Regions from separate parts of the Dyella sp. 05T440 genome, predicted to be linked through region 1. Evidence: predicted binding sites of a transcription regulator. Region 1 holds the regulator's gene; each other region holds the start of a gene.

Region 1 (9,989 bases):
GTCATGGTCACCAGCGTGACCGAGAGGGATTCCAGGCCCGTCTTGGCCACCTGGTTCAGACTCAGGCCGAAACCCAGCGCAATGATCGACCACTGCAGCACCTGCTTGCCGGCAAACTGGATGCCGGGCGTGTAGCTGCCGCCCGGAGCCACCGTATTGCGCACCAGGATGCCCAGCACGATGCCAAACACCGGGCCGCCGATCAGCGGGGCGACTTTGCCCAGCCCCAGCGCGACCAGGGCGATCACCACCGACAGCAATAAGCCGGGAAGGCGGGAAGGCGTGGGGGTGGTGGGAATGGCGACGGCGGCGTTCATGCGGTTCTCCTGCGATGGCAGCATTTTCCGCCTCGCCGTCCATCAGAAAAACTTTGAATTATTGATGGCTGTTATAAGATAGCCTGATGATCAATATCAGCCCGCGCCAGCTGGAGGTGTTCGTCCAGATCGCACGTCTCGGCAGTGTGCGTGCGGCGGCCGAGATGCTTCATCTCACCCAGCCGGCGGCGAGCATGGCGCTGGCGGAGATGGAGCGGCAGCTCGACGCTGCCGTGTTCGCCCGCGAGCGCGGCCGCTTGCGCCTCAATACGCGTGGGCGGGAGTTGCTGCCGCTGGCGCAGGAGCTGCTGGAGCGCTATGCAGAGTTCGGACGCCTTGGCAGCGGCGGCGTCGACGAGTTGGGCGGCGAGCTGCGCGTGGGCGCGAGCAATACGGTGGGCAACTATCGCGTGGGCGAACTGCTCGGCGCGTTCGTGCGCGCGCATCCGCATGTCTCGGTCCGGTTGCGCGTATCCAATACATCGGAAATCGTGGCGTCCATGCTCGACCATGGACTGGAGCTGGGCTGCGTCGAAGGGCCGGTCGCCCACCCGTCGCTGGAAGTGCGCCCGTGGCGCGACGATGCGCTGGTGGTCTGCGCGTCGCCCGATCATCCGCTGGCGCGCAAACGGCGACTGGAGCCGGAGGATTTCGCCGGAACACGTTGGGTACTGCGCGAACCGGGCTCAGCCACACGGAGTTTGAGCGAGCGTGCGCTTGCCAGCCTGCCGCCCGGCGAAACCGTGCTGGAGCTGGATCAGGCTGAAGCGATCAAGCAGGCCGTGATCGCCGGCCTTGGCATCGCGTGTATCCCCGAGGTGGCCATCATCGACGCGGTAGCCGCGGGGCGGCTGAAAGTGCTGCGCACGCCATTTCTCGATCTGCATCGCAAGCTGTCGTTGCTGTTGCATCGGCAGCGTTATCGCGGGGCGTTGATCGAGGCGTTTTTAGCCAGCGCAGCCTGAGGGCCTCAAAAAAACTGTATGAGCGCACCCTGCGCGCGACCGGTTGTCGCGTCAGGCCAGTCGCGCACAGGGTGCGATCCCACAAAAAAACAGTTCGGCGGTCGGGCTAGCCAATAATGCTGGCCAGCAACGCCTCAGCCTCCTCATGCGTGCGCGCACGAAGAATGCGCGGCGCATGCGACCGCAATACGGCATGATCGAGCGAAGCCAGACGATCGCGCACATGCAGCAACTGGCTGGGATGCATACTGAATTCGCACAGGCCCAGCGCCAGCAACAGGCCGGTGAAATTCGCATCGCCGCCGATTTCGCCGCACAGGCTCACGCCTTTCTTCGCGCGGCGGCCTTCGGTGATCACGTAGGCGAGCAGGCGCAGCAGCGCGGGCTGTAGCGGGTTGTAGATGTTTTCCAGCGCATCGTTGCCGCGATCGGCGGCGAGCACGTATTGCGCCAGATCGTTGGTGCCGATGGCCAGGAAGTCGGCGTGTTCGAGCAGGGCGCGCACATTGATGGCGGCCGCCGGCACTTCGATCATCGCGCCAAGCTGCAGTTTTTCCGGCAGGTCGACGTTCTCGCGCTTGAGCTCCTGACGCGCCAGCTTGAACAGCGTGCGTACCGCAATGAGCTCATCGGGCTGGGTCACCATCGGCACCAGCACACGCACTGGTCCGTAGCAGGCCGCGCGCAGGATGGCGCGAATCTGCGTGGAGAACACGGCCGGATAACGCAGCGACAGGCGCACGCCGCGCACACCCAGCGCCGGGTTGTCTTCGCCGCGCAAGACGAGTCCCGCGGCATCGGCCTTGTCCGCACCCAGGTCGAGCGTGCGGATGGTGACCGGCAAGCCGCCCATACCGAGCACGAGATCGCGATAGGCGATGAACTGTTCGTCTTCGGTGGGCAGTCCCTTCTGGCGCAGGAACAGGAACTCGGTGCGATACAAGCCCACGCCGTCGGCGCCGCGTGCGCGCGCCATCGCAATATCGGCGGGCATTTCCGCATTGGCGAACAGGCGGATGTCGACGCCGTCGCGGGTGCGAGTGGGTGCGTTCGCCAGCGTGGCGAGGCGGCGACCTTCAGCCGCGGCTTCGCGCTGCCAGGCGCGGTAATGGGCCAGGTCCTGTGCGGTGGGATGCACCACGGCCTCGCCGCGTTCGGCGTCGAGCAGGATCAGGTCGTCATCGTGGATGGTCGACAATGCATCGCGCGCGCCCACCAGCATGGGCAGATCGAGGCTGCGCGCAAGGATCGCGCTGTGCGAATACGGGCTGCCCGAACTGGCGACCACGCCGAGCAGGCCGGCGCCGGCGAGGTGCGCCATGTCGGCCGGGGCGATGGTGTCGGCGATCAGGATCTCGCCCACGCGCGCGGCCAACTTGCGTTCTTCGCGACTGGTCTGGCGCTGCAGGGCGGAGATCACGCGCCCGATCACCTGGTCGACGTCTTCCTTGCGCGAGCGCAGGTAGGGATCGTCCATCGCCTCGAACACGGCCGCGAGGCGATCGCGCTGCTTCTTGAGCGCTGCGCCAGGACGGTAATGGCCGATTCGAACGAGATCATCCAGGCCGCGCAGCAGTTCGGGATCATCGAGCAGCAGGCTGTGCGCATCGATGAACTCGTTCACTTCGCGCGCGAGCGCGCCGTGCAGCTTGCCGCGCAGCTCGCGCAGTTCCTGCCGCGCGGTATCGAGCGCGCGATGCAGCCGGGCAAGTTCGCTTTCGACTTCGTCTTCATTGAGCGGACGGGTGTCGACCAGGTAGCGACTGGGCTGCACCAGGCGGGCGCGGCCAAGAGCCATGCCTTTTGCTGCCGTGGTGCCTGTCAGTACCTGTCTCATGCATGCCTTCCATGGTGTAACGGCCGGTCCGGCCGTGCGCGACGTCGGCATCCGGCCAACGTGTCGAATGCTGGATGAGAAAGATCGCACGACGCAGCCCACCGGGCCGTGAATACGGCCTCAGCTCGGCAGTCGCGGGCGATCTTTTTGCGCACTCAGGCTCCTTCGTCGAACTTGCGATCGAACAGCGCCACCACGGCGTCGATGGCGGACGCTTCGTCCGGGCCATCGGCGCGAACCACCAGCGGCGTGCCGATGCCGGCGGCCAGCATCATCACGCCCATGATGCTTTGTGCATTCACCTCGCGGCCCTTGCTGATCAGCCACACGGTGGATTTGAAGCCTTGCACCAGCTGCACCAGCTTGGCCGAGGCGCGGGCATGCAGGCCCAGTTTGTTGGAAACAACGATCTCTTTCTCAAGCATGGTCGATGAAGATTCCTCCGCGGCCACCACTGGCGGCGATTTCCGCCAGCTCGTCCAACGGTTTTTCTGCGTAATTGAGTACGCGCAGCAGCATCGGCAGGTTCAGTCCCGATACGCAGCGCAAGCGCACGCCCAGCGCACTGAGCGACAAGCCGATATTGCAGGGCGTGGCGCCGTAAAGGTCGGCCAGCACCAGCACACCGTCGCCTTCGTCCAGCTCGCGTGCGTGCTTCGCCGTAAGCGTGCGCATCACATCCGGATCGGAGTGCGGTGGCACTTCGGCTGCCTCCACGCGCAGGGGCAATTTGGGCAGCACGTGGTGGGCGGCGGAGATCAGCGCCTGGCCGACCGCCTCGTGCGTCATCAACAGCACGCCGACGCTCATGACGGCGTGCCGATCCGTAGTGCAAGGATGCTCAGCATGGCTATCACTCGAGTTCGCGATGGAAGGTAAGCACGCCATTGCGTAGCGCGCGGTAATGGGCGGCAAGCTTTTCCACCAGATACACCGAGCGGTGTCGACCGCCGGTGCAGCCGATGGCGATGGTGACGTAGCTGCGGTCGTCCGCTTCGAAGCGCGGCAGCCAGGTGTCGAGCCAGCGCGCCGTATCGGCAAAGTATTCGGCGACCAAGGGCTGCGCATCGAGGTAGGCGCTCACGGCGGCATCCTTGCCCGACAACGGGCGCAGCGTTGGATCCCAGTGCGGGTTCGGCAGGCAGCGCGCGTCGAATACGAAGTCCGCGTCCAGCGGCAGGCCGCGGCGGAACGCGAACGACTGGAACATCAGCGTAAGGCCTTCGGTGGCCTCCGCATAACCGGCGGCGAACAGTCGGCGCAGCTGATGCACGTTCAGTTCGCTCGAATCGATCACCTTGTCGGCAATGGCCGAGAGCGGGCGCAGCACGCGACGCTCTTCGGCGATCGCATCGGCCAGCGACAGGCCTTGCCACGACAGCGGGTGACGGCGACGCGTTTCCGAATAGCGCTTGATCAGCACGTCGTCGCGGCAGTCAAGAAAGATCAGATGCGCCTTCACGCCGGCAGCGGCCAGCTCCGACAGGATGGCCGGCATGCGCTTGAGGTCTTCGCCAGGATTGCGCACGTCCACGCCGACGGCGACATGGCGACGCTTGCCTTCCACATTGCGGCTCACCGCCGCCACCAGCTGTGGGAGCAGGGCGGTGGGAAGGTTGTCGACGCAGTAGAAATCCAGGTCTTCCAGCGCGCGCAGGGCCACTGTCTTGCCGCCGCCGGACATGCCGGTGAGCACGATCAGGTTGATCGCGTCGGCTGGGTTGCTAGTGGATATCGTGTCGCTCATGGGTCACCACGGAGGCAGCCGGCGCATCTGGTGCGCCTGGCGGTCGATGAAAGTCTGTGCCGGGTCGATGCCCTTGCTCTTGAGCACGTGGTTGCGCACCGCGGCCTCGACCAGCACGGCAAGGTTGCGACCGGGTGCCACCGGGATGGTGATCATCGGCACCGGCACCTCGAAGATTTCGCGGTGGCCGATATCGCCGGTAAGGCGCGTGAGTCCATCGGTGTCTTCCCCCTCGCGCAGTGGTTTCAGGTGCACGACCAAGCGAAGGTATTTGGATGGCTTGACCGCGGTGTGACCGAACATCTCGCGCACATTCAGCACGCCCAGCCCGCGCACTTCCAGCAGGTCCTGCAGCAGCTCGGGGCAGGTGCCGTCGATTACGTCCGGCGCGATCAGGGTGAATTCGGTGGCGTCGTCGGCGACCAGTCGATGACCGCGGCTGATCAGTTCCAGCGCAAGCTCGCTTTTGCCCGAACCCGATTCGCCGGTAATCAGCACGCCGATGGAAAACACTTCCAGGAACACGCCATGCAGCGTGACCTTGGGCGCCAGGATGCGCGCCAGGTGGTATTGCATCCAGGTCAGCAGCTCGTGGCCGCGCTTGGAGCTGATCCACAGCGGCGTATTGGTTTCTTCCGCCACTTCGCGCAGGTCGCTGGGGATGGCCTGATCCTTGGTCACGATCATCGCCACCGGCTGATAGGCGGCAATCTTGTTGATCGCCTCCCAGCGCTGGCGCGAATCCAGGCTGTCGAGGTAGTTCAGCTCCTCGGTGCCGATGATCTGGATCTTGTTCGGATAGATGACGTTGAGGTAGCCGATCAGCGAGGGGCGGCGCGTGGTCGTCGCGGCTTGTTCGAGCGCGCGCGATTCGCCGCGCATGCCGGACACCCAGCGCAAGGCCATGCGCTCGTGAACGCTGTCATAGAGTTGTCGGGCGGAGAGCCGGTCCAAGCTTTGTCCTTTGCGCCGCCGGAACAGGGCAGCTACATGGACATTGTGCCAGTTCACACCGGCGGACGCCTTGGATGAGGCAGAGGGCCCGCCCGGAGCCGGGCGGGCCTGGCACAGATCAGCCGTACAGGCGCTCCTCGCGGGCGGCGCGCTGATGTTTGTCGCAGATCTTCTCGCGGTGCTTGCGCAACTGGGTCACCAGCTTGTCGAAGAGCACGTCGATGGAGACGTACATGTCATTCTCAAGCGCTTCGGCGTGCAGGGTGCTGCCCGTGACATTGAGCGTGCCCTCGGCGCGCTGCTGCAGTTTGTTCACGGAGAGAACGATGCTCAGGCTGAGAATGCGCTCATCGAGGCGGGTGAGGCGGTCAAGCCGGTTGTTCACGTGATCCCGAAGGGCCGGGGTGACTTCAATCTGCTGACCGCTGAGTTGAACTTGCATGTTGCGCCTCCTCTGGTACTTGCCGCAGACGCGGCTGGAATCGATGCGCCGGACGCCCATGTCGTGGCCGACACACCTTTGAAAACTCCGGTATTGCGAAGGTTTTCTCAGGCCTCCTCACCAAGTCGGGATAGTCACTATGCACCTCTGAAGTTGCCCGTGCGTTAGAAAGACCTTCACGCCTCAGACATGACAGATTTCCCGTCGTATCGACTTACCTATGAGTATGGGGACGCCTTTTTTGCCGCCAAGTTCCCGGGGCGGTTTGCCGCAGACGGGGGCAAACTCGTTCAGCCAGCGCGCTGGCGCTCGCTGGAGCTGGGAATACGCATGGCTTCGCGGTATTTGGCGACGGTGCGTCGGGCAACCTGAATGCCCTTGCGATGCAACTCCTCCGCGATGGCCTGGTCGGACAGCGGCTTGCGCGGGTCCTCGGCATCGACCAGCTTGCGCAGCATGGCCTGGATGGCGGTGGCCGACGCACTGCCACCGTCTTCGGTGGACACGCCGCTGGAGAAGAAATGCTTGAGTTCGAACGTGCCCCGCGGCGTATGGATGTATTTGCGGGTAGTTACACGTGAAATGGTCGATTCGTGCATGCCCACTTCCTCGGCCACTTCGCGCAGCACCAGGGGGTGCATTGCTTCGGGGCCGTAATCGAGGAAGGCGCTCTGCCGGCGCACGATGGCTTCGGCCACCTTCAGCAGCGTCTCAGCGCGCGATTCCAGGCTCTTGATGAGCCAGCGCGCCTCCTGCAGCTGTCCGCGCATCCAGCTGGCGTCGGTGCCGCGGGCCTGGGCGATCAGGCCGCAATAGTGCTGGTTGAGTCCGAGTCGCGGCTGGCAATCGGGATTGAGACTGACCCGCCAGCGACCCACGTCTTTGCGTGCATAGACATCGGGGGCGACATATTCGACCGGCGTGATATCGAGCGCCGCGCCCGGCCGTGGATCGAGGCTGCGGATCAACACGGCTGCAGCGGCGGTATCGTCTTCGCTCACGCGCAGCTTGCGCGCAAGCCGTGCGATGTCGTTGCGCGCGAGCAATTCCAGTTCGGCGTCGACGATGCGCAAGGCAAGTTCGCGCTGCGGTGTGTCCGCATCAAACTGCTCAAGCTGCACGCGCAGGCAGTCGCGCAAGTCGATGCTTGCCACGCCGGTGGGATCGAAGCGCTGCAGCATGTGCCGCACGTACTCCACTTCCGCTTCGGTCGCCCTGACGTCGGTGGGCAGGGCCGCGATCAGCGACTCCATGCTTTCGGTGAGATAGCCATCCGGATTGAGTGCGTCGATCAACACCGTGGCGATGGTGCGATCGCGCGCGCTCATATGCGTGAGGTTGAGCTGCCACAGCAGATGTTCCTGCAGCGTTTCCTGGGCGGCGCTCTGCGGCTCGAAGCCGTCTTCGTCCGCGTTGTTGTTGCGCGAGGAGGCGCCACTGAGCGAGAAGTCGACCGGATCGTCGCTGCCGCCGTCGCGCTCCACATCACCCCATTCGGGTGCTTCGGCGTCGTCGACAGTATCGCTGCTGCTACTGGAGCTGGACGAGCTGACCGGTATCGCATCCATCGGCGGCTCGGACTCGCGTTCGTCACCCTCGAGATTGTCGGGGTTGTCGTCGGCGAACTCGAGCAGGGGATTGCTTTCGGCGATCTGACGCAGCTCAGCCTCGAGCTCAAGCTGCGACAGCTGCAGGAGGCGAATGGCCTGTTGCAACTGTGGTGTCAGCGTGAGCTGCTGATTGAGGCGAAACTGCAGTCCGGGTTTCATGCCAGCCGGTCAGGATGAACGTGAAGGTCATCCTAACTCTTGCCTCCTGGGTCGGCCATAGGTCGAAGGCGAAATCGCGTACTACCTCAGATTTAGCCCTGACGGTCGGCTGTTCCGCAGCCGTTACAGGCGGAATTCGCGACCCAGGTACACCTCGCGGACCTTTTCGTCGGCGAGGATATGTGCTGGCGTTCCGCGCGAAAGCACTTCACCGTCGTTGAGGATGTACGCGCGATCGCAGATGCCCAGCGTCTCGCGCACATTGTGGTCGGTGATGAGCACGCCGATGCCGCGTTCCTTCAGATGGCGCACGATGCGCTGGATTTCGCCCACCGAAATGGGGTCGACGCCCGCGAATGGTTCGTCCAGCAGCATGTAACGCGGATGCGCGGCCAGTGCGCGTGCAATTTCGACGCGGCGACGTTCGCCACCGGACAGGCTGATGCCCTTCTGGTCGGCGATATGCGCGATCTTGAGCTCGTCCAGCAGGCTTTCCAGCTCGTTGGTGCGACGCTTCTCGTCCCAGCCTTCACGCAGTTCCAGCACCGCCATGATGTTGTCGGCCACGGTAAGGCGACGGAACACCGAGGCTTCCTGCGGCAGATAACCGATACCGAGCTTGGCGCGCTGGTGCATCGGCAGGCCGGTGATGTCCTGCTTGTCCAGCTTGATGGTGCCGGCGTCGGCTTCGATCAGGCCGACCACCATGTAGAAACACGTCGTTTTGCCGGCGCCGTTGGGGCCGAGCAGACCCACCACCTCGCCTTCGCGGATGGAGAAGGCAAAATCGCGCACGACCTGGCGCGCCTTGAAACTTTTTTGCAGACCTTCAGCAGACAGCATCAGTGGCCCTCGGCCGGTTTCGTGGCCGGTTGCGGCGGCGCCGGCGGCGTGCCCGGCTTCGGCGGCGTGGCGGCAGGAGCCGGAGCCCCTGCGGGCTTCTGCTTGGGCAGGATCACGCCGTGCACCAGGCCGTCGCCGGCGGCTTCGCCGGTGATCAGCGAGGTCTGCGTGTTGTAGACCAGCTTGTCGCCATGAAACTCACCGCGACCCTGCTGGCGCACCACGGCGTTACCTGTGAGCACCGCAATGCCGTTGATGTTGTCGTAGTCCAGCTGCAAGGCATCGCCCTGCATCAGGTTGCCGGCGTCGTCGAGCTGCTCGATATGGGCCAGGTTGCCCGTCACGACCGCACGCGCCACCTGGGTGTCGGCATCGAGGTAGAGCTTGGCCAGGGCGCCAGTCAGCTTCATCGTGCCCTGCGTAGCCACGACATTGCCGGTGAGCGTGGTGACCGTATTGGGCGCGTTGAACCCGTCCATGGACTTGGACGAGAAGTTCATCGGCTGATTGCGGTCATCCTGCTTGGCCAGCGCCGGCTGCAGGATGAGCAGTCCCAGGCCCAGCAGGGCGAGGTGCAGCTTGAGACTTCTTGGGTCGCGGCGGAAACGAGCCGGTGACTTCATCGAACAGCTCCAGATGATTGGTGTTGAGGTTGGCACGCATGCCCACCCCGTTAAGTGTACGTGCGCCTTGCTTCATATGCGCTGGGGCATCCGTCACCATTCGGTTTTCTTTTGGCCAGGCAGTGACCTCGGAGGTGTGCATCTCGGCCGCATCGGTCTGGGCAAAGGCCGCCCGGTGCATGTAGACCGGGCCCTGCAGCTTGAGCAGGGTGCCGCTCTTGTCGACCCAGGCGTACAGCGACTTGCCCAGCCAGGGCGGCACGCCAGCCTCGTTGGAGGGCAGCGTGAAGTCCGGCGTGTTGATGTACAGCGACTCGTCGTTCTCGCGGCGCTCCAGGTGCGGGGCGACCATCTCGAAGCTCGGCAAGCCATCCACGTCGTACGACCACAGCTGAAAATTGGTCAGCGTATAGCCCGAACGGGGCGGGCCCACGAAGTCGCTGACCTTGGGCGCGGGCGCCAGCGCCCAGTACAGCAACTGCGCCGCGCCGG
Region 2 (9,989 bases), on a different contig from region 1:
AACCTCGCCGGCAATGCCGATGGCGAGAGCGTGGATACCGTCGAACGCTATCGCGTACTCAGCAATGTTCCGACAACCGATCTGCAGCGTCCCGATGGCAAGGTCCGCGACGTCACCATGGTCAACGGTGCGACGGAGGCGGTGACGCCCATGCAGCTCGAAGGAGGCATCCTGATCGTCGATGTGAGCATCGACGGGCGTGCGCCGATGCCCTTCATCCTCGACACCGGCGGCCATGCGATTCTCACCAGCGACGCGGCCAAACAGCTGGGTTTCCAGACACAGGGCCAGGGCGTGAGCGGCGGCTCGGGATCAGGAACGATGAGTACGTCGTATACCAAGGTGCATGACACTGGTCTGGGTAACGCGCATATCCGCGATCTCACCTATACCGTGCTGCCCTACCCCTACAGCTTCTACGAGCGCGGCAACGGTGCGCCGATCGCCGGCATTCTCGGCCTGGAAATGTTCGAGCGCTTTGCGATCACGTTCGACTACGACCACCATCAGCTGCACCTCAAGCCGTATGACCTGGGCGAAGCACCGCCGATCAAGCAAGGCGACGTCGTGGCGCTGCGCTTCACCGATGACATGCCGCTGGTGGAGGCCAATCAGGACGGCCATAACGGCATGTTCGGCATCGACACCGGCAACGCCGGCTATGTGCTCACCTTCCCCCAGTGGGCTCAACGCAACGGCATCGCGGCACGCTACGAGCAGGGCCTGCCGATACCCACCGGCGGCGTCGGCGGCCTCTTCACCGCACACATCGCCCACGCCAAGGAGTTCACCCTCGGCACGCAGCGCATGGACAACGTCGTCGCCATGCTCACCCGCAACGACGCCGGCGCCACAGGCAACCCGAGCGAAGCAGGGAATATCGGCCAGGACATCCTGTCGCGCTACAACGTGCACTTCGACTACCGCCACCAGCAGATGGTGCTGATGCCACGCGACCCTGTCCCCGTGTGGCACTACGGCATGGCGGGCTTTCGCGCTGAGAAATCCCAGGACCATCCGGATCGCTTCAACGTCATCAACGTCACGCCGGGCAGCCCCGCGCAGCAGGCTGGACTCAAGAAGGGCGACGCGATCGTGGCAGCGAATGGAAAAGCGGCAGCGAGCATGAGCTTTGGCGCGCTGCGCGATCTGAGCATGCATCTACCTGATGGCACACCGTTGGCGTTGAAATTGGCGGATGGCCGGGAGTTGAAGATGGTGCTGAGGGATATCGCACCGCGGTAAGAGCCCCCTCTCCCTTGTAGGAGCGCACTTGTGCGCGACAACCCGGCGGAGCGATACATCCCAGCGCTGCGATCGCGCACAAGTGCGCTCCTACAGAGGGAATGGCGAGCTACAGCCAGATGCAATTCCAATAGGGGTAATCAAGCACGCTATCCACCAGGCCCGCGCGCAAGGGATTGGCAACGATGTACCGCGCCACCGTCCTGATATCGTCCTCATGACGAAGCGCGCGGTCATGGTAGCCGCGCCCCCATACGACCGCAGTCCGCGTGCAATTCAATTGCCGCGCCACGGCTGCCTTGAAGCGATTCATGACCATTGGCAGCGAATCGCGATGCCCGAGCTGCACGAGTCCATGCCAGTGATCCGGCATCAGCACCCAGCACAGCAGAGACGCATCGCCCCAATTCTCCCGCTCATGGATGCAGCGACAGGCGGATCTAGCCAGCTCGCTGTTCTTGAACAGCGGCCGGCGATAAGCCGTCACCGTTGTCAGGAGGTAGATGTGGCCCGGGTGGGAAATTCTTCCCGCGCGCAGAGCTCGATGTCCCGGAGGAGAGGTCATGCGCGGACGGTTGCATCGTCAGCGCGGGATGGATAGCGGGGCCTTCGCTGCCCTTTCGTAGGGGCGTGCCTGGCATGCAATAGACAACGACCTGGCGATGGGGCGGGTTGTGTTCGCGCACAAGTGCGCTCCTACAAGGTTGTCGCGTTCGTCAGGGTTTTTGCAGCCCCAACGTCTCCAACCCCTGCTCAAACGTTACATCCACCGGAATCTTCGCCTGATCCAGCCGCTTCAGATCACCAGCCAGCGCGGCGTCGACATTGCCCATGCGATCGGTCAGCTGCTTGGCGGCATCGTAATCACCATCGCCCTGGATGGTGAGCAACTTGGCGGACAGCGCGTTCATGGCAGCCGTCATCTTGTCGAAGTCGACGCGATAGCGCCCCGTCGTGGCGTCACGGCTGAAAGCACCCTGCTGCTGGAAGAAATTGAAGCGCACCATGTTGGCCTTGGCGTGCGCATCACTGGCGCCAAAACGCACCGAGCGCAGGATGCCGGCGAGGAAGGTGACGTAGTTGTCCATCAGCTTGGACTTGTCCAGCTCACCCTTGTCGGCGAGCTTGCTGACCATATAGAGGCCGAGGATATCGGCCTTGCCTTCCTCGAAGCTCGATGCCTGGTCCTTCAAGGCCGTGCGCACCATGCCCTTGCCGTTGAGCGTGTTCTTGATGCCCAGGCCGTGCGCGACTTCATGGAACATGGTGTTCTCGAAGAAGGCATCGAAGGTGAGGTGCGACTGCTGATCGTCTGCCACCAACGCCTTGGCGATCGGCAGCATGATCTTGTCGAACTTCGCCTGCATCACGTTTTCCAGTTGCAGGCGACGCGTGCCCTTTTTCAGCTGCACTTCTTCGTCGTTGGGCAGGTTGATCGCGATGGTCTTGGCGCCGACGTTGGCGTCGCCCGCGTAGTACACGGCGAAGTAGGCATTGAGATCGGCATCGGCGCCGGGCTTCTCGGCCTTGTATTTGTCGCCCACCGGCAGCTCGCGCTGCAGTTCGGGCAGGTATTTGGTGAAGCGCGCGAGCTTGGCGCTCCACGCCTGGTCCTTCACCAGCACATAGCTTTCGTAGCTGGCCTTGTAGCCGAACAGTTGGTCCTCATAGGTTTCGATGGGACCGATCACGATGTCGACCGGATTATTCTTCATCGACATCCAGGCGAAATCGCTGGGGCGATAATCGTCGCTGAGCAAGGCATCGGCGCGCTTCTTGAGATAGCCCGCGAATTCCTTGTCGGCTGACAGATCCGCCGCCTGGCGCAGCAGTCCGGCGGCGCGCTGCAGGTCGGCCTGGTAGGCCTCGTGATAAGGCACCACCGCCAGTGCGTTCTGGGCATTTCGACGCAGCACGGTGTAGAGGCCGGCCTTGTCCTTGAGATCGGACTTGTCGAATTCCTCTTTGGTCATGTCAGCCGGATAGAACTGGGCGCCCGGCGGGCGAGGACCCACGCCGGCGACGAAGGGCTGGTCGTTGTTCAAGCGATCCCATGGGCCGTAGTTGATCTGGGCGTACTGGCGCGTGACATCGTCGGGAATGCGCGCCATCAAGGCAGCCTTGTCGCCCCACGATTGCTGCCAGTAGATGTCGTTGGTGACATCGGCCGCCTCGATCAGCAGCGCGATCATCTGCTTCTGCTTGTCGTCGAAGCCGGAGAGATCCGCCGTGAGCTTGACCGACGCGTAGTTGGCCAAGCCCTGGGTGGCGATGTCCGCATCCGTGGACGGCGGCGGCACGGTCGGCGTGGTGCTGGCCGGCGCGGGCGCGGAAGCAGCTCCGGCAGGCGCGTTGCTATCGTGCGAGCTGCAGCCGGCCAGGATGGCGATAAGACTCAGGGCAAGCAGATGGCGACGCATGGCGCTTTCTCGATAGAAGGAAAGCGCCATGGTAGCGCGCGGCGAGTTACGCGCGTCTACCTCCATTTTCGTCATTCCGGCGCAGGCCGGAATGACGAGCTAAAAAACAGCGCCTACCTCACCCCGAAATCGCCAGCCGCTCGGACTGATACAAATGCGCCGTCGCCAGCACCCCCACAATGGAGGCGGCCAGGCTACCCGCCAGGCACAGGCCGAACTGGTCCGCCGTGACGCCATCGCCACGCAGCAATTGCATGATGCCCAGGTGCTGCCCGAGCAGCGGCACGGCGTACATCCATTCCTGTGCCTTGATGGGCATGGTGGACAGAAGGATGCTGGGCAGCACCGGCACGAACATCAGCAGCGAAACATAGGTTTGCGCTTCGCGATAGCTCTTGGCGAATGCCGCCACCATCGACTGCAGCGCGGCCAGCAACACGATCAGCGGCAGCATCAGCAACAACACCTGCCCGCTGAAGCGCAGGCCGAGATCCAGCTCCATGCCGAGTTTTTCCGTCGGAATGAAACGGCCCACCACGGCGAACGCCAACAGGCTGATCAGCAGGCTGATCGCCGAGAACGTGCAGATGGCCGCCAGCTTGCCGGCAAGAATCTTCCAGCGCGCCACCGGATTGGCGAACAGCGGTTCCAGCGATTGCCGCTCGCGTTCGCCCGCAGTGAGATCGATCGCCAGATACATGCCGCCCATGAACACGGTGAGCACGAAGAAGTACGGCAGGATCGAAAACACCAGTGCGGCACGCGCCTGCGCCGTGGCCTGGTCGCGCTTGGCGGCAACCACCGGCCACGCGGTACTCGGCGAAAGTCCGCGCGACACCAGACGCATCGCACCCTGCTGGCGTGCATAGGTTTCGACCACTTGCGACAAACGATCCACCGCAGCATTGGCATCGCGTTGCGAGGAGTCGTAGATCAACTCCACCTGCACGGCCTCGCCCTTGCGCCACGCCGTGGCATAGTCGGGCGAAATGCGCAGCACCACATCGGCATCCTGCTTGCGCACGGCCAGTTCGGGATTGGCGATGGGCGGCTTGGGTACGATGCCTTCGGCCTTCAAGGCGTTGATCAGGTTGGGGGCGTACTCGGCCCCGGCCACCGGCACCGGCAGCGGCTTCTCGGCCTTGTCCAGCTGACGGTTGAGAGTGATGTTGAGCAACATCACCATGATGATCGGCCCCAGCAGCGGACCGGTGAGGAACGCACTCATGATGGTGCGTCGGTCGCGCAGGTTCTCGCGCACCTCCTTCATGTACACGGTGAGGAAGGCGCGCGTGCGTGCCACCGGCGTGATAGTTTTCATGTTCATGCGGCGAGGCCCTCTTCGCTGCCGATGATCTTCACGAAGGCATCCTCGAGGTTAGCCTCGCCTGTCTGGTCGCGCAGCGCAGCCGGCGATTCGTCCGCCACGACGCGGCCGTTGGCGATGACCACGATGCGATCGCACAGCGCCGCCACCTCCTGCATGATGTGACTGGAGAACAGCACGCAGCGCCCCTCGCTTTTCAGCTGCTGCATGAACTGCCGCAGCGCTCGCGTGGCCATCACATCCAGGCCATTGGTCGGTTCATCGAGAATGACATTGCGCGGATCGTGGATCAGCGCGCGCCCGATCGCCGTCTTCACACGCTGGCCCTGGGAGAATCCTTCGGTACGGCGATCGGCGAAGTCGCTCATTTCCAACGCCTTCACCAGCGCCTCGCGGCGACTGACGATCAAGTCCTCGGGCAGACCGTGCAAGCGAGCGAAATAATCGATGTTTTCGCGCGCACTGAGGCGCTTGTACAGTCCGCGTGCATCCGGCAGCACGCCCAGCTGGCGTCGCACGGCAAGCGCGTCGCTGGCGGCATCGATGCCGTCCACCAGCACCTGGCCGCGATCGGGCTTCATCAGCGTATACAGCATGCGCAGCGTGGTGGTCTTGCCTGCACCGTTGGGACCGAGCAGGCCGGTGATCTCGCCATCGCGAGCCTTGAAGCTGACGCCATCCACCGCTTTGACGGTGCCGAACGCCTTGTGTAAATCCTTTACCTCGATCATGGCGTCGCTCCGTTGAAGTCGATGAAGGTCGGCGTGGGATGCATCCGCTCCAGACAGGTGGTGTCCAGTACCTTGGGCTTGAGGTCTTCGATGAAGTGCTTGACGATCTGCGGCGCGCAGCCCGCGTTGATCACGTTGTGACCCTGGCCGGCGAGCACGAGGTGGCGCGAGTTGGGCAGGTTCTTGGCCACCTCGTCGCCGTAGCGCGGCGGCGTGACCGGATCGAACTGGCCGGAGAACAGCAGCACCGGCGTATCGGTTTTCAGCGGCTCGTGGAAATCGGCCGGCCGCGAACCCTTGGGCCACACCGAACAGGTGTTGCGCAGCGTATCGACCATGCGCGTGCCCAGGATGCTGTGCGCATCCTCTTCGCGCGGCGTCAGCAGATCGGCATCCTCACTGCAGATCACCGCGAGCTGCATGCCGCCGTTCATGGTGTCGGAAAGATCGCCCGACAGCAGCTTGGCCTGCCCCAGCAGCGGGCCGACGTCGCCATGCGCCGCGGCATCGATGGAAAGCGGCAGCAGTGCGGCCGTGAGCGGTGAATAGGCGAACATGCGCACGACGCTGGCCAGCGAGTATTCGCTGAGGGTGCGCTGCACGCTCTGATAGGTTTGCGGATCGCGGAAGCTCACCTTGTGCGGATTGGCGCGCAGCGCGTCGCGCAGCTGGAACAGCGTCTGGTACGGATCGTTGAAACGCTTGCGGCAGGCCTCGTTGGCCGTGCACTGCGCGAACTGCGCCTTGAGCGCATCGTCGAGGTTGCGGGCAAAGTCTTCGCCGAGCACCAGTTCGTTCGGCACCACGCCATCGAGCACCAGGCTGCGCACGGCCTGGGGATAACGCATGGCGTACTGCTGCGCCATGCGCGTGCCGTAGGACACGCCGACCAGATCAAAGGTCGGCGAACCCAGCGCCTTGCGCACGTCTTCCAGATCCTGTGCGGCGATGGTGGTGGTGTAGTAGCGAGGATCTGCCTTGCCGTCGAGCTGCTTGAGGCAACGTTCGGTTTCCTGCTTCTGCCGCTCAGGACTGGCGTCGACATCTTCGGAGCCGCCTTCCGTGCCCTCGCCTTCATCCTTGCAGGTGAGCGGATTGGAGCCGCCGGTGCCACGCTGATCGAGCAGCGCCACATGGCGATGCGCGAGCAGCGGCTGCAGGGCCGTCGACACGCCCGGCCACGATTCCGTGGCCGCCTGTCCCGGCCCGCCCGCCAGCATCACCAGCATGTCCTTGCTGGCGACCTGTGCACTGCTGCGGATCACCGCGAGCTTGAGGTGGATCTTGCGGCTGTTCGGATCGTCGCGATTCTCGGGCACTTCGAACGGTACGCACCACGCGGCAGTGGAAAGCCCGCTGTTGGGCTCCCCCAGCTCGCACGGCGTGAGCGTGAGCGAGCCCAGCGTCCACGTCTGCGGTTTAGCGGCTTTGGCGGGCGCCTGGGTTGTGTCGGCGGAAGCGGCGGTGTCTTGCGCGCCTGCACTCGCCTGCGGATGAAATTGCTTCCAGCCCAGTATCGCCAGTGCGATGACCACGATGCCTAGGCGAAAGGCGGTTCGTCCTTTGCTTGCCATGGGTGTACTCCCCTCACTCCATTGGATGTCGCGAAATCGCCGGTAGCGTCACCGGCGGTTCCGGTTCGAAGATCGATTCGATGGAAAGGCCAAACAGCCGCGCAATCTTGAAGGCCAGCGGCAGACTTGGATCGTACTTGCCTGTCTCGATCGCGTTCACCGTCTGGCGCGATACATCCAGACGATCGGCCAGGTCGGCCTGCGACCAGGCGTGCTCGCCGCGCAGTTCACGGATACGGTTATTCACGGTACGCCCACCAGGGCACGACGATTCCGGTTAGTCATCGGGCAGCCCACGCGTGCGCCAGCGCGCCATGCCCAGCAGCAGCCCGAGCACCGCCGACGCGCCCGCCATGCCGCACAACAGCCCGATGCGGAAGCTGTCCCAGTCATGTCGCCATGCGTAAAGCGCTGCCACGCCCGTGATCAGGGCGAGCAGCAACAGACGACCGGCCGGCGCGAGGCCGCTCTCGCCTGTGCAGGCCGCGTCATGCCCATAGGCGCGCGCCACGTACCAGCGAGTGATTCCGTAGCTGGCCATCATCAGTGGAAAGACCCAGATCAGCACCGAACCATCCAGCGGCAGCACCTGCGCAATCGACAGGAAGCCACCCAACAAGCTCAGCGCCGCGGTTACCCCGGTCGCCACGCCCAAGGCGATCAGATGGGTGCGCTGCTCCAGCTCATCGCTGTCGCGGATAAGCCGGGCCAGCTGGGCCAGCACGTAGAACATGGGAAGCAGCGGCGCCAGCGCGAGCAGGATCTTCAGGGGCAGGCTGCCGACCGTATGGACGATCGGCCAGACGGACAGCATGAACACCGTATAGAGGGTGATCGCGAACAGCGTGCGCCGCTGGTATTGCCGATAGGTGAGGCGAGACATAGAGGCCCTGAGTCCAGTGTCAAGCTGACTTGACACAGGCTACGTCCAGCCCCTGAGGCGTGTCAAGCACGCTTTACACAGAGGCCTGTATCGGCCGGCCCGGCGCAAAACTTAACGGTCCTGGCCATCGGACATCTCCGAAAATGTGACCCAATTTGCACATTGAGCTGCCCATAGCGTCGGATGTGACCCAGCTCGACTCACAAAATTCGTCACTTGCATTTAACAACTACATCTCACTTTCGGCAGATTGCGGGGTTTTTAGCGTCTCGCTGTCGTTGGCACGGGGGTTGCTTTGAGGGCGGTAAGCGAACTGGAAGACCGACCCGAGGGGTGGGGGCCAGAAGCCTAAAAGGCGCTGCGGGGGGCGATGTCCCATTTGGTCCGAAAGCGCATGACTCGTTGCTTGCTCAAAAACTTACGTCAATCAAAGGACATCGTATGAAGAAGATTCTGGTTTCCGCCGCTCTGGCCGCCATCCTCGGCACCGCTGCCTTCTCGGCCTCGGCCGTCGACGGCACCATCACCATCAGCGGCAACATCAACGCCTCGACCTGCAAGATCAACGGCGCCAACAGCCCGGCCGCGATCGCCGTGACCCTGCCGACCGTGTCGACCACCTCGCTGAATGCCGCAGCCGCTGTTGCCGGCCGCACCCCGTTCTCCATCGCCCTGACCGGCTGCGGTTCGCTGACGAAGGCCACCACCTTCTTCGAGCCGGGTCCGACCGTGATGGGCGACGGCAACCTGAAGAACGCCACCGGCACCGCCACCGGCGTTGAAGTGCAGCTGCTCAATGGCGCTGATTTCTCGGCCATCGCGCTGAACAGCGCTTCGGGCGCACAGAACTCGACCCAGGCCACGCTGACCGGCGGCGCCGGCACGCTGAACTACTACGCCCAGTACTACGCCACCGCCGCTGCGGGTGCCGGTACGGTCGCCACCAGCGTCCAGTTCACGATGCTTTACCAGTAAGTCGCAACACGCGCCGGAGCCACCTGGCTCCGGCGCACTCCCGCTGACAACATCAGCGGCCCTGATCCCACTGAGGTAATTCCCGATGAGGAAGTTAGTCTGCGCAATCGGCGCGGGCCTGATGGCCCTGTGTCTCAGCGCTCCCCAGGCCCAGGCCAATGTGTTGATCGGCGGCACCCGCGTGGTGTTCCCCGCGAAGGACGGCGAAGTCACCGTCCGTCTGACCAACGACAACGACCACCCCGTGCTGGTGGAATCCTGGATCGACCGCGGCGACGTGCATTCCACGCCCGAGTCAGTCGATGTGCCGTTCCTGATCACCCCTCCTCTGTTCCGCATGGAGCCGAAGAAGGAACAGAGCCTGCGCGTTGTCTTCACCCATGAGCAGCTGCCGGCTGACCGGGAATCGCTGTTCTGGCTCAACGTGCTCGAAGTGCCGCCCAAGCCCACCGGCCCGCAAGCGGAAGGCCAGAATCTTCTGCAGCTGGCGCTGCGTTCGCGTCTGAAGCTTTTCTACCGTCCGACCGGCCTGCAGGGCGACCCGCTCAAGGCACCGGGCGCGCTTACCTGGAAGATCGTGGCCGACGGCAAGGGCTTTGCGCTTGAAGCGCACAACCCCACGCCCTACCACGTAACGATCTCCGAACTGTCCGTCGCCAGTGGCGGTAACAACGTCGGTGCCGAAATCGGCATGGTCGCTCCGCTGTCGGACCTGCGCCTGCCGCTGCATGGCAACAGTCAGAAGCCGGCGGCCGGTAGTGTCGTGTCGTTCTCGGCCATCAATGATTACGGCGCAGCCGACAGCTACAAGAGCACGGTGTCGCCGTGATTCAT
Region 3 (9,989 bases), on a different contig from region 1:
GGGCCAGCACCTCGCTGACGGCATCGCGATGCGCCCGCACCTTGCCCAGGCAATCGGCTTCGCGCGATTTGCACAGCACGTCGCGATCGGCTTTGGATATCCTGGGAATCGAGGGGAAATCGGACTTGGGATCGGGTAGGGGGTCGGTGCTGCCGGTTCCAGGCTTGAAATGCGACTCCCACGCGAGCACGCGCTGGCGATCCTTGGCGAAAGCCGCGTCGAGCTGGTCGGCCGGCACATCGAAGTCCACGAACCAAAGCCATGGATATGCATTGCGACCCTGCGTCGGCTTGCTATCCGCCTGCAGCGCGGCCAGCGCCTCTTTTTGCTCCGGCGTCGGCGGACGCAGCCGCCCCCATGCAAACACCGCCACCACGGCGACGACCAGTCCAGCGACCGCCCACAGCAATCCCTTCAGCGCGCGATGCATGCGTGTTCCCCTTGTGTCCCTGCACGCATTCTAGCCACAGAAAAAACGAGGGGCGCCTAAGCACCCCTCGTCTCTCAGTGATCGCGGAAACTTGCGATCAGAGCGCGTAATACATCTGGAACTCCAGCGGATGCGTGCTGGCGCGGTAACGGGTCACTTCCTGCATCTTCAGCGCGATGTACGCATCGATGAAGTCGTCGGTGAACACGCCGCCGGCCTTGAGGAAGTCGCGGTCCTTGTCGAGCGCGTTGAGCGCTTCGTCGAGGCTGGCGCAGACCTGCGGGATGTTCTTCTCTTCTTCCGGCGGCAGGTCGTACAGATCCTTGTCGGCCGGTGCGCCCGGGTCGATCTTGTTGATGATGCCGTCCAGGCCGGCCATCATCAGCGCGGTGAACACCAGGTAGCCGGAGTTCATCGGATCGGGGAAGCGCACTTCGATGCGGCGGCCCTTCGGGCTGGACACGTACGGAATGCGGCAGCTGGCCGAACGATTGCGAGCCGAGTAGGCCAGCATCACCGGCGCTTCGAAGCCCGGCACCAGGCGCTTGTAGCTGTTGGTGGTGGAGTTGGCGAACGCGTTGATGGCCTTGGCGTGCTTGAAGATGCCGCCGATGTACCACAGCGCCGTCTGCGACAGGCCGCCGTACAGGTCGCCCGCGAACATGTTGTTGCCATCCTTCGCCAGCGACTGGTGCACATGCATGCCGCTGCCGTTGTCGCCGACGATCGGCTTGGGCATGAAGGTGACGGTCTTGCCGTTCTGGTGGGCGACGTTCTTGATGACGTACTTCATCGTCATCAGTTCGTCGGCCTTCTTCACCAGCGTGTTGAACTTCACGCCGATCTCGCACTGGCCGGCATTGGCCACTTCGTGGTGATGCACTTCAACCACCTGGCCCAGCGACTCGAGCACCTTGCACATGTCGGCGCGCAGGTCGCCCAGCGAGTCGACCGGGCTGACCGGGAAGTAGCCGCCCTTCACGCCCGGACGGTGGCCGGTGTTGTTGTCTTCGTACTTGTAGCGCGAGCTCCACGCGGCTTCTTCGGAGCCGATTTCGTAGAACACGCGGCCCATGTCGTTCTGCCAGCGCACGGAATCAAAGATGAAGAATTCCGGCTCCGGACCAAAGAACGCCGTGTCGGCGATGCCGGTCGACTTGAGGAACGCCTCGCCGCGCTTGGCGATGGAACGCGGATCGCGGCCATAGGCCTGCATGGTGGACGGCTCGAGCACGTCGCAGTGCAGAACCATCTGCGTGTGGGCGCTGAACGGGTCGAGGTAGGCGGTGTCCGGATCGGGCATCAGCACCATGTCCGATTCGTTGATGCCCTTCCAACCGGCGATCGACGAACCGTCGAACATCTTGCCGTCTTCGAACGTGCCCTCGTCGATGGCATGGGCCGGGAACGTCACGTGGTGGTGCTTGCCGAGCATGTCGGCGAAGCGGAAGTCGACGAATTCGACCTCGTGTTCCTGGATCAGATCGAGCACTTTCTGGACGGGGGACGACATGGACAACCTCGACGGGCGAAAAGGTGAGTAATCGACAGGCGTCTGAGCAAGCCGCGTGCCAAGGGGAATGATCTTTTTATATCAATGGTTTAATTACTGCAAATCGATGATGACGCCGCTTGATTGCACGATGATGAAACATCACAAAGCACCATATTGGTGCAATGACGGCGGGTCGGGCGTTCCTGCTTTTGTGGGATTTGCCGTGCGGCGAAATCAGCCACATCGGATGCAACGTGCCCCAAAAACGCCACGCCAGTCCCTTAAGCTATGCCGCTTTGCGCCGGTATGGAACCGGTGCTGACCTCACTGCCGGAGTCTGTGTGAGCGACATCATCAACGTCATCCTGCTTGGCATCATCGAAGGCATCACCGAGTTTCTGCCCATTTCCAGCACGGGTCACCTGCTGATCGCCGAAAAATTCGGCCTGGGCCAGCGCTCGGACTTGTTCAACGTGGGCATTCAGGCGGGTGCGATCCTGGCGGTGACCTTCATCTATTGGAGCCGCATCTGGCAGTTGTTCACGCAGTGGCGTGACCCGGCCAACCGCGATTACCTGGCCAAGCTGTTCGTGGCCTTCATGATCACGGCGGTGCTCGGCTTTATCGCGGTGAAGCTCGGCTTCAAGCTGCCCGAAGCGGTGACGCCGGTGGCGTGGGCGCTGGTGATTGGCGGCATCTGGATGATTGCAGCGGAACGTCTCGCTGCCCGCCAGCCCGATCGCACGCAGGTGACGTGGCGCGTGGCCATCCTGGTCGGCATCGCGCAGATGATCGCGGGCATCTTCCCGGGCACTTCGCGCTCGGCGGCCACGATCTTCACGGCGATGCTGTTTGGTACCAGCAATCGGGCGGCGGCGACGGAGTTCGCCTTCCTGGTCGGCATTCCCACCATGTATGCCGCGACCGGCTACGAGCTGTTGAAAGTGTTGAAGGATGGCGGGGCGCACCACGAAGACTGGACGGCCTTCGGCATTGGTTTCGTGGTCTCGGCCATCGTCGCCTTCGTGGCAGTGAAGTGGCTGCTCGGCTATATCCGCAGCCATCGTTTCACGCCGTTCGCGATCTATCGCATCGTGCTGGGCATCGCCCTGCTGTTGTTGATCCCTGCAGGCGCCTGAGCAAACCATGCGAGGATGATGTCGGCACACTGACCTCCTCACCGCATGAGCGCCACGCGTTACCGACTGCTGGATCTTTCCATCGACGCGATGCGCCAGCGCGTGACGCGCGATGGCGCGACGCTCGATGTCCAGGGACTCTCGTTTCAGTTGCTCGCGTGCCTGCTGCAGCACGGCGTGGACGTGGTGGATTTCGACACGCTGATCGCCGAAGTCTGGGCGCCCGCCGTGGTCAACGAGGAAACCGTCACGCAGCACGTGAAATTGCTGCGCCAGGCGCTGGGCGATGACGGCCGCGCACCGCGCTACATCCGCTCCGTGCGAGGGCGCGGCTACCAGTTGTGCGATATGCCGGTGGTCGAGGAAACAGATGCACCGGCAGCGACTCGCGTGCCACGGCGATGGATCGCGCTCGCCATTGGCGTGCTCCTGCTCGCGGCGGCTGGCATCGCCTGGTGGCTCATGCCCCAGCGCATCCACAAACCCTCCGCCACGCAGGAGGTGGTGCAGCGCGCGAGCTATTACGCCGGCATCGGCCAGCGCGACAACAACGAACGCGCCATCGCGCTCTATCAGCAAGCGCTCGCCTCGACGCCCCAGAATGCCGATGCGCGGATCGGCCTGAGCCGCGCGTACAGTGCGCGCGTCTGCCTCTACAATTTTCCCTACCAGTGGGCGCAGCAAGCGCAGACGCTGGCCGACGACGCCGTTGCTGGCGAACCTTCCCGCGCTTCCGCCTGGTCGGCACTGGGCTATGCACGCGACTGCCTGGGCGACATCGATGCCGCCATCGCGGCCTACGAAAAGGCCCTGGCACTGGACGCGGGTGATGACGCCACGCGCGCCTCCGTCGCCTACCTCTATCAGGAGCGCGGACGCATCGACGAGGCGCTCCATGCCAACCTGGACATGCGCGGCGACGCTACGCGCGTGCGCTTCCGCGAAGTGCAGATTGCCCGTGAGATGGCCTTGCTTGGTTTCGACGACGCTGCCGAAGCACGTCTCGCGCGCAGCTTCCAGCTTTATCCCGACAATGTGTTTTCCAACATCGCCTGGCCGCGTCACCTGTTTCTGCACGGTCGCCTGGTGGAGGCGCAGCAGGCACTGGACGAAGCGCTGACGCGCAACACACCGCATGTGGAGCTGTACGTGCTGCAGGGTGAACTCGCGCTGCTGCGCAACGATCGCGATGCGGCGCTTGCCGCCTTCGTGCACGCCCGGCAACTTCGCCCGCAAATGGGTTTGCCGGGTACGCTTGAAGGGCTTTATGGCAAGGACGCGCCCAGCGCCAGCTGGCTTGCCGCGCGCGTCGATGCGGTGCGTGACGAAGCTTCACGCCATACGCTGTATCCCGGCGAATGGCTCGAACTGGCGATGCTGCTGCAGGCGCAAGACCAGCGCGATGCCGCCATCGATGCCGTGCAGACCGCCGTGAGGCAGGGCTATAGCGATGCGGCTTATCTGCAGCTGTCGCCGCTGCTCAAGTCGTTGTCGTCCGATCCGCGCTACGCGGCGGCAATCGCCGTGATCAACCGCCGCGTGGCCGAACAGCGCCAGCGCGTGCTGGCAGCGACATGGTGTCCGCCCGAATTGAAAGGCGCGTCGCGCTAGGGCAACGCCTTCAACACATAGTCGCGAAAGATCTGCTGCGACTGCTGATGCGCGTTGCGCTGGTTATAAGCGGTGCTGGTGATCACGGCGACCAGTTGCTGGGACGGCATCACCAACACATAGTTGCCGCCGTTGCCGGACATGGCCCATGCCACCTGCTCCGTGCCGTGCACGGGGAAACGGAAGCACCACCACAGGTAACCGTAGTCGGCGTCCTCGCGCGCCTGCGCATGGGGGGTGAGCATCTGCTTGATCCAGGCTGCAGAGATCACCTGGCGCCCGCCCCAGCGTCCACCGTCGAGCGCCAGTTCGCCGAGCTTGGCCAGGTCGCGGCTGCGATAGCGCGTGCCACCGCCACCCATGCCGATGCCTAGCGGTGACTGGTTCCACTGCACCGCGGTGATGCCCAGCGGTTTTTCCAGCGTGTCCGCGGCGAACGCGGCGAGGCCTCGATGCGCGGCGCGCTCCACCACCGCCCCGGCCGTAAATGCGCCGGCCGTGCAGTAAGAGAACGAGCGCCCGTACGGACTGTCCTTCGGTTTCGGCATCCACGGCGCAAAGCCCTTGATGGGCAGGTCGAGCGCAAACTGCAGCCAGTCCTCGGTGACGTACATCCGCTCCTCGTTGCCGCTTGAGAACTCGTTGTCGTCATTGCACTCCCACAAGGAACTCATGGTGAGCAGGTCTTCGAGCGTGATGGCCGACTTGCGCGTGTCCGGATGCTGCAGCGGCTGCTTGTCGGGGAAGAAGTCGTACACGCGCGCCTGCACGTTGGCGATCAGGCCGCGATCGATGGCTGCACCAACCAGCAGGGCCGTCACGCTCTTGCTGGCGGAACGCACGTCGTTGAGCCGCGCGGCATCGCTGCCGTTGAAATAACCCTCGTAGACCAGCTTGCCGTGCTGGGCGACGACGACGCTGGTGATGCCCTTGACGCTGCCGTCGTTGAGCTTCGCTTCCATCGCAGCCAGGGACGCCAAGTCCCAATGGGCAGTGCGGGCATCGCCAACTGCCCAGCCATCACCGCGGGCGACGGGCGGCTGATAGTCGGCGCAGGCGAGAGAAGGCACCGCCAGCATCAGCGCCAGCAGCCATCGGTGAGAACGATTGGACATGGGTGAGCTCCGTGGGAAAACAGAGCCCAGCCCAACAGGTCACCGAATGAAGCGCCTGAAATGCGTATGAAGAATTCTGAAAGCGCACAGCCGTGCGCTTTTCCGCCGTTGTGCGGTCAGGCGCTGAGCCGCTCCGGCACCGCCGCCATCACCGGCTTCTTGTGCTTGCCCGGCTCGCTGGTCTGCTCGAACACCTCGCGCACCCATTCGATAAAGGCCTGCACGCGAGCGGACAGGTGTTTCTTCTGCGGGTAGACGATCCACACGGGTTTGCCGGTGGAGGTGGTGTCGGTCATCACCAGCTCGAGCTTGCCGAAGTCGAGCATGCAGGCGGCGATGACATGCGGCGCCTGGGTGATGCCCAGCCCCGCGACTACCGCCTGGATCACCGACTCGGCATCGTTGATCAGCAGGTGCGCGTCGATGTCCACGGCGACCTGGCCGCTGGGCGTCTCGAACTGCCACTGGCGCGGGCGGCCGTTGGGCAGGATGTAGTTGATGCAGCGGTGATCCTTCAGATCCTCGATGCTCTGCGGCGCGCCATGCTTCACCAGGTAGTCCGGCGAGGCGATCATCACATTGCGCAGATAGCCGATCTTGCGGGCGATCAGGCTGGAATCTTCCAGCGGCCCGACCCGGACAGCGCAATCGATGCCTTCCTCATTGAGGTCGTAGGGGTAATCGCACATCGACAGCTCAAGACGGATGTCCGGATAGCGCTGTTCGAATTCCGCCAGCCTGGGGATGATCACGGTGCGGCCCACGGCGGCCGGCACGCCGATGCGCAGCTTGCCGGTCGGCTTGCGCTGGGCATAGCCCAGGGCCTCGGTGGCCTCGGTCAGATCGGCCAGGATCTCCTTGCAACGTGCATGGAACGAGGCCCCATCGTCGGTCAAACGCAGCGAACGCGTGGACCGGAACAACAGCCGGGCACCCAGCTGTTCTTCCAGTCGCGACACCGCACGGCTGACGCCGGAGGGGGTCATGCCCAGTTGGGCGGCGGCCGCGGCAAAGCTCTTGGCTTCGACGACGCGGACAAAGGCAGAGATTGCGGCAAAGTCTTCCATAGGCTGGATTTTCACCCCATTCGTGACTGGGAGTCACTATTGCATTGCATCAAAAACCATTTATTGAACCAGATAGTACACCTAATCTTCCGCTCCTGATCGTCGGGGTACCCCCACGTCGACGAGTTCATTCCGGGAGCGCAACATGAAAAACCGATGGATCCTCGCCATTCTTGCCCTCGCCGTGGTGGGCGGCAGCTGGGCCCTGCTGGGCCATAGCGCCGACAGCCACGCCCAGGCCGGCCCGCCGCCCGCACCCGCCGTCACCGTGTCCCAGGTTCTGGTCCGCCCGGTGGACGATGCCGACGAATTCACCGGCCGGCTGCAGGCGGTCGACACCATCCAGCTGCGGCCCCGCGTCAGCGGATATGTGGACTCGGTGCACTTCAGGGAAGGGGCGATCGTGCGAAAAGGCGATCTTCTTTTCCGCATCGATCCGCGTCCCTATCAGGCTGAAGTGGACCGCCTGAGCGCCAACCTCGGCCAGGCCAAGGCTGAGCAGGTGCTGGCCCAGTCCAATGGCGAGCGTGCCCAGCGCCTGCTCGACCAGCATGCGATCTCCAAGGAAGAGGCCGACCGCCAGCAGACCACGGCACAGAGCGCCAAGGCCCAGGTGGCCTCCACCACCGCTGCACTGGACGCCGCCAAGCTCAACCTCAGCTTCACCGAAGTGCGCGCGCCGATCGACGGTCGCGTCAGCAATGCCCTGGTGACGCCCGGCAACCTGGTGACCAGCAACGACGTGCTGACCAGCGTGGTGAGCGTCAATCCGATCTATGCGTACTTTGACGTCGACGAGCACAGCTATCTGAAATTCGATCGCCAGCGTCGCGAACATGGCGCCGCGCCGCAGATCTCGATGGCGCTCGCCGATGAAAAAGGGTTTCCCCACACGGGCCGCGTGGACTTTGTCGACAACCAGCTACGCGCCGGCAGCGGCACCATCCGCCTGCGCGCCGTGTTCGACAATGCCGACGCGGGCTACACGCCCGGCCTCTACGTCCGCATCCAGCTCCGCAGCGACAGCCGCCAGCCGCGTGCGCTGGTCGATGACCGCGCCGTCGGCGCCGACCTTGGCAACAAGTACGTGTACGTGGTCGACAAGGACCGCAAAGTCGAATACCGCCGCGTCGTCACCGGCCCGCTACTGGACGGCCTGCGCGTGGTTACCGAAGGTCTGGACGCCAAGGACACCGTGATCGTCTCGGGCATCCAGCATGTGCGTCCGGGCGTGGAAGTGAACCCGACCAAGGTGGCCATGGAGACGCGCAGTCTGGATCCGAGCAAGCAGATTGCGATGGCCGGCAGCGCTTCTGGCAAGAACGCGGCGCAACAGAAGTAACGCTCTATAGCTCGTCATTCCTGCGAGGCGCTTCTCAACAGCCGAAGGCTGGTCAAGCAGGGATGACGGGTCAGGACACCCGTAAGCAAGAAACGAACGCCCTCGCTCTCTTGAGCCGAGGGCCAGGGACGCTTTGTCTTCGCATCACGCAGGCAAAGCGCCGGAAGTCCCCGCCTCGCGCGGGCATTGGTGCCAGCGAGCAACCAGGACGAATGCAATGAAAATCGCACAATTCTTCGTGGACAGGCCGATTCTGGCCGGCGTCCTCTCCGTGCTGATCCTCATCGCGGGCAGCATTTCGCTGTTCAAGCTGCCGATCAGCGAATACCCCGAAGTCGTACCGCCTACCGTGGTGGTGCGTGCTTCCTATCCCGGCGCCAACCCCAAGGTGATCGCCGAAACCGTCGCCACGCCGCTGGAAGAACAGATCAATGGCGTGGAAGGCATGCTGTACACCAGCTCGCAGTCCACCAGCGACGGCGCGATGACGCTGACCGTCACCTTTGCGCTGGGCACGGACCTGGACAACGCCCAGGTGCAGGTGCAGAACCGCGTCGCGCAGGCGCAGCCGCGTCTGCCTGAGGAAGTGCAGCGTCTTGGCGTGACCACGCAGAAGAGCTCGCCCGACCTGACCATGGTGGTGCATCTGATCTCGCCCGATCAGCGCTACGACATGCTGTATCTGTCGAACTATGCGCGCCTGCACATCAAGGATCAGCTCGCCCGCCTCGATGGCGTCGGCGACGTGCAGATCTTCGGTGCCGGCGAATACAGCATGCGTGTGTGGCTCGACCCGCAGCGACTGGCCTCGCGCCAGCTCACCACGGGCGACGTGGTGCATGCGATCCAGGAGCAGAACATCACCGTGGCCGCTGGCGCGCTGAATGCACCGCCGGGCCCGACCAACTCTGCCTTCCAGCTCAACATCAACACGCAGGGCCGACTGATCACCGAGGAAGACTTCCTCAACATCATCGTGCGCAAAGATGCCGATGGCTCGTTCACGCATCTGCGCGACGTGGCCCGCGTGGAGCTGGGTTCAAACAACTACGCGCTGCGCAGCCTGCTCAACAACCAGCCGGCCGTGGCGTTGCCGATCTTCCAGCGCCCGGGTTCCAACGCCATCCAGATCTCCGATGAAGTCCGCGGCCTGATGGCGGATCTGAAGAAGGATTTCCCGCAGGGCGTGGATTACCAGATCGTCTACGACCCGACCGTGTTCGTGCGTGGTTCGATCGAAGCGGTGGTGCATACGCTGTTCGAAGCTATCGCGCTCGTCGTGCTGGTGGTAATCCTGTTCCTGCAGACGTGGCGTGCTTCGATCATCCCGCTGGTCGCCGTGCCGGTGTCGTTGATTGGTACGTTTGCGGTGATGTTGATGGCGGGCTTCTCGCTCAACGCGCTGTCGCTGTTCGGCCTGGTGCTGGCGATCGGCATCGTGGTGGATGACGCCATCGTGGTGGTGGAGAACGTCGAACGACATATCGAGCACGGCCTGTCGCCAAAGGAAGCGACGCGCAAGGCGATGAACGAAGTAACCGGACCCATCGTGGCCACGGCGCTGGTGCTGTGCGCGGTGTTCGTGCCGGCAGCCTTCATCAGTGGCCTGACCGGTCAGTTCTATCGCCAGTTCGCGCTGACCATTGCGATTTCGACCGTCATCTCCGCCTTCAATTCGCTCACCCTCAGCCCGGCGCTTGCTGCCTTGCTGCTGAAGGATCGCGATGCGCCGAAGGACAAGCTGAGCCTGCTGATCGATCGCGCCTTCGGCTGGCTGTTCCGTCCGTTCA

What was found. Region 1 encodes sigma-54, which starts transcription at its own class of promoters, with help from an activator protein. Its sites were predicted from a motif close to TGGCACGNGCNTTGC; they were not measured.
Region 2: the regulator sigma-54 is predicted to act here: its motif matches at 8,460-8,474, upstream of AC1DE1_RS01480 (fimbrial protein).
Region 3: the regulator sigma-54 is predicted to act here: its motif matches at 1,990-2,004, upstream of glnA (type I glutamate--ammonia ligase).

Annotation. Positions count from the first base shown of each region.
Region 1 is NZ_JBFTKN010000009.1:15,078-25,066, reverse strand. Features, by position in the region: gene AC1DE1_RS12945 (YeiH family protein) at 1-317, opposite strand, end outside; gene AC1DE1_RS12940 (LysR family transcriptional regulator) at 404-1,282, shown strand; gene ptsP (phosphoenolpyruvate--protein phosphotransferase) at 1,389-3,119, opposite strand; gene AC1DE1_RS12930 (HPr family phosphocarrier protein) at 3,275-3,544, opposite strand; gene AC1DE1_RS12925 (PTS sugar transporter subunit IIA) at 3,537-3,929, opposite strand; gene rapZ (RNase adapter RapZ) at 3,973-4,866, opposite strand; gene hprK (HPr(Ser) kinase/phosphatase) at 4,870-5,820, opposite strand; gene hpf (ribosome hibernation-promoting factor, HPF/YfiA family) at 5,939-6,262, opposite strand; gene AC1DE1_RS12905 (RNA polymerase factor sigma-54) at 6,553-8,031, opposite strand; gene lptB (LPS export ABC transporter ATP-binding protein) at 8,155-8,874, opposite strand; gene lptA (lipopolysaccharide transport periplasmic protein LptA) at 8,874-9,497, opposite strand; gene lptC (LPS export ABC transporter periplasmic protein LptC) at 9,388-9,989, opposite strand, start outside.
Region 2 is NZ_JBFTKN010000001.1:359,811-369,799, reverse strand. Features, by position in the region: gene AC1DE1_RS01520 (aspartyl protease family protein) at 1-1,245, shown strand, start outside; gene AC1DE1_RS01515 (REP-associated tyrosine transposase) at 1,355-1,810, opposite strand; gene AC1DE1_RS01510 (dipeptidyl-peptidase 3 family protein) at 1,962-3,665, opposite strand; gene AC1DE1_RS01505 (ABC transporter permease) at 3,784-4,986, opposite strand; gene AC1DE1_RS01500 (ABC transporter ATP-binding protein) at 4,989-5,723, opposite strand; gene AC1DE1_RS01495 (alpha/beta hydrolase) at 5,720-7,297, opposite strand; gene AC1DE1_RS01490 (helix-turn-helix transcriptional regulator) at 7,311-7,544, opposite strand; gene AC1DE1_RS01485 (hypothetical protein) at 7,575-8,180, opposite strand; gene AC1DE1_RS01480 (fimbrial protein) at 8,622-9,155, shown strand; gene AC1DE1_RS01475 (fimbrial biogenesis chaperone) at 9,241-9,984, shown strand; gene AC1DE1_RS01470 (fimbria/pilus outer membrane usher protein) at 9,981-9,989, shown strand, end outside.
Region 3 is NZ_JBFTKN010000013.1:53,411-63,399, forward strand. Features, by position in the region: gene AC1DE1_RS16480 (hypothetical protein) at 1-430, opposite strand, end outside; gene glnA (type I glutamate--ammonia ligase) at 528-1,943, opposite strand; gene AC1DE1_RS16490 (undecaprenyl-diphosphate phosphatase) at 2,267-3,064, shown strand; gene AC1DE1_RS16495 (winged helix-turn-helix domain-containing protein) at 3,110-4,675, shown strand; gene AC1DE1_RS16500 (serine hydrolase domain-containing protein) at 4,672-5,790, opposite strand; gene AC1DE1_RS16505 (LysR family transcriptional regulator) at 5,907-6,857, opposite strand; gene AC1DE1_RS16510 (efflux RND transporter periplasmic adaptor subunit) at 7,003-8,199, shown strand; gene AC1DE1_RS16515 (efflux RND transporter permease subunit) at 8,417-9,989, shown strand, end outside.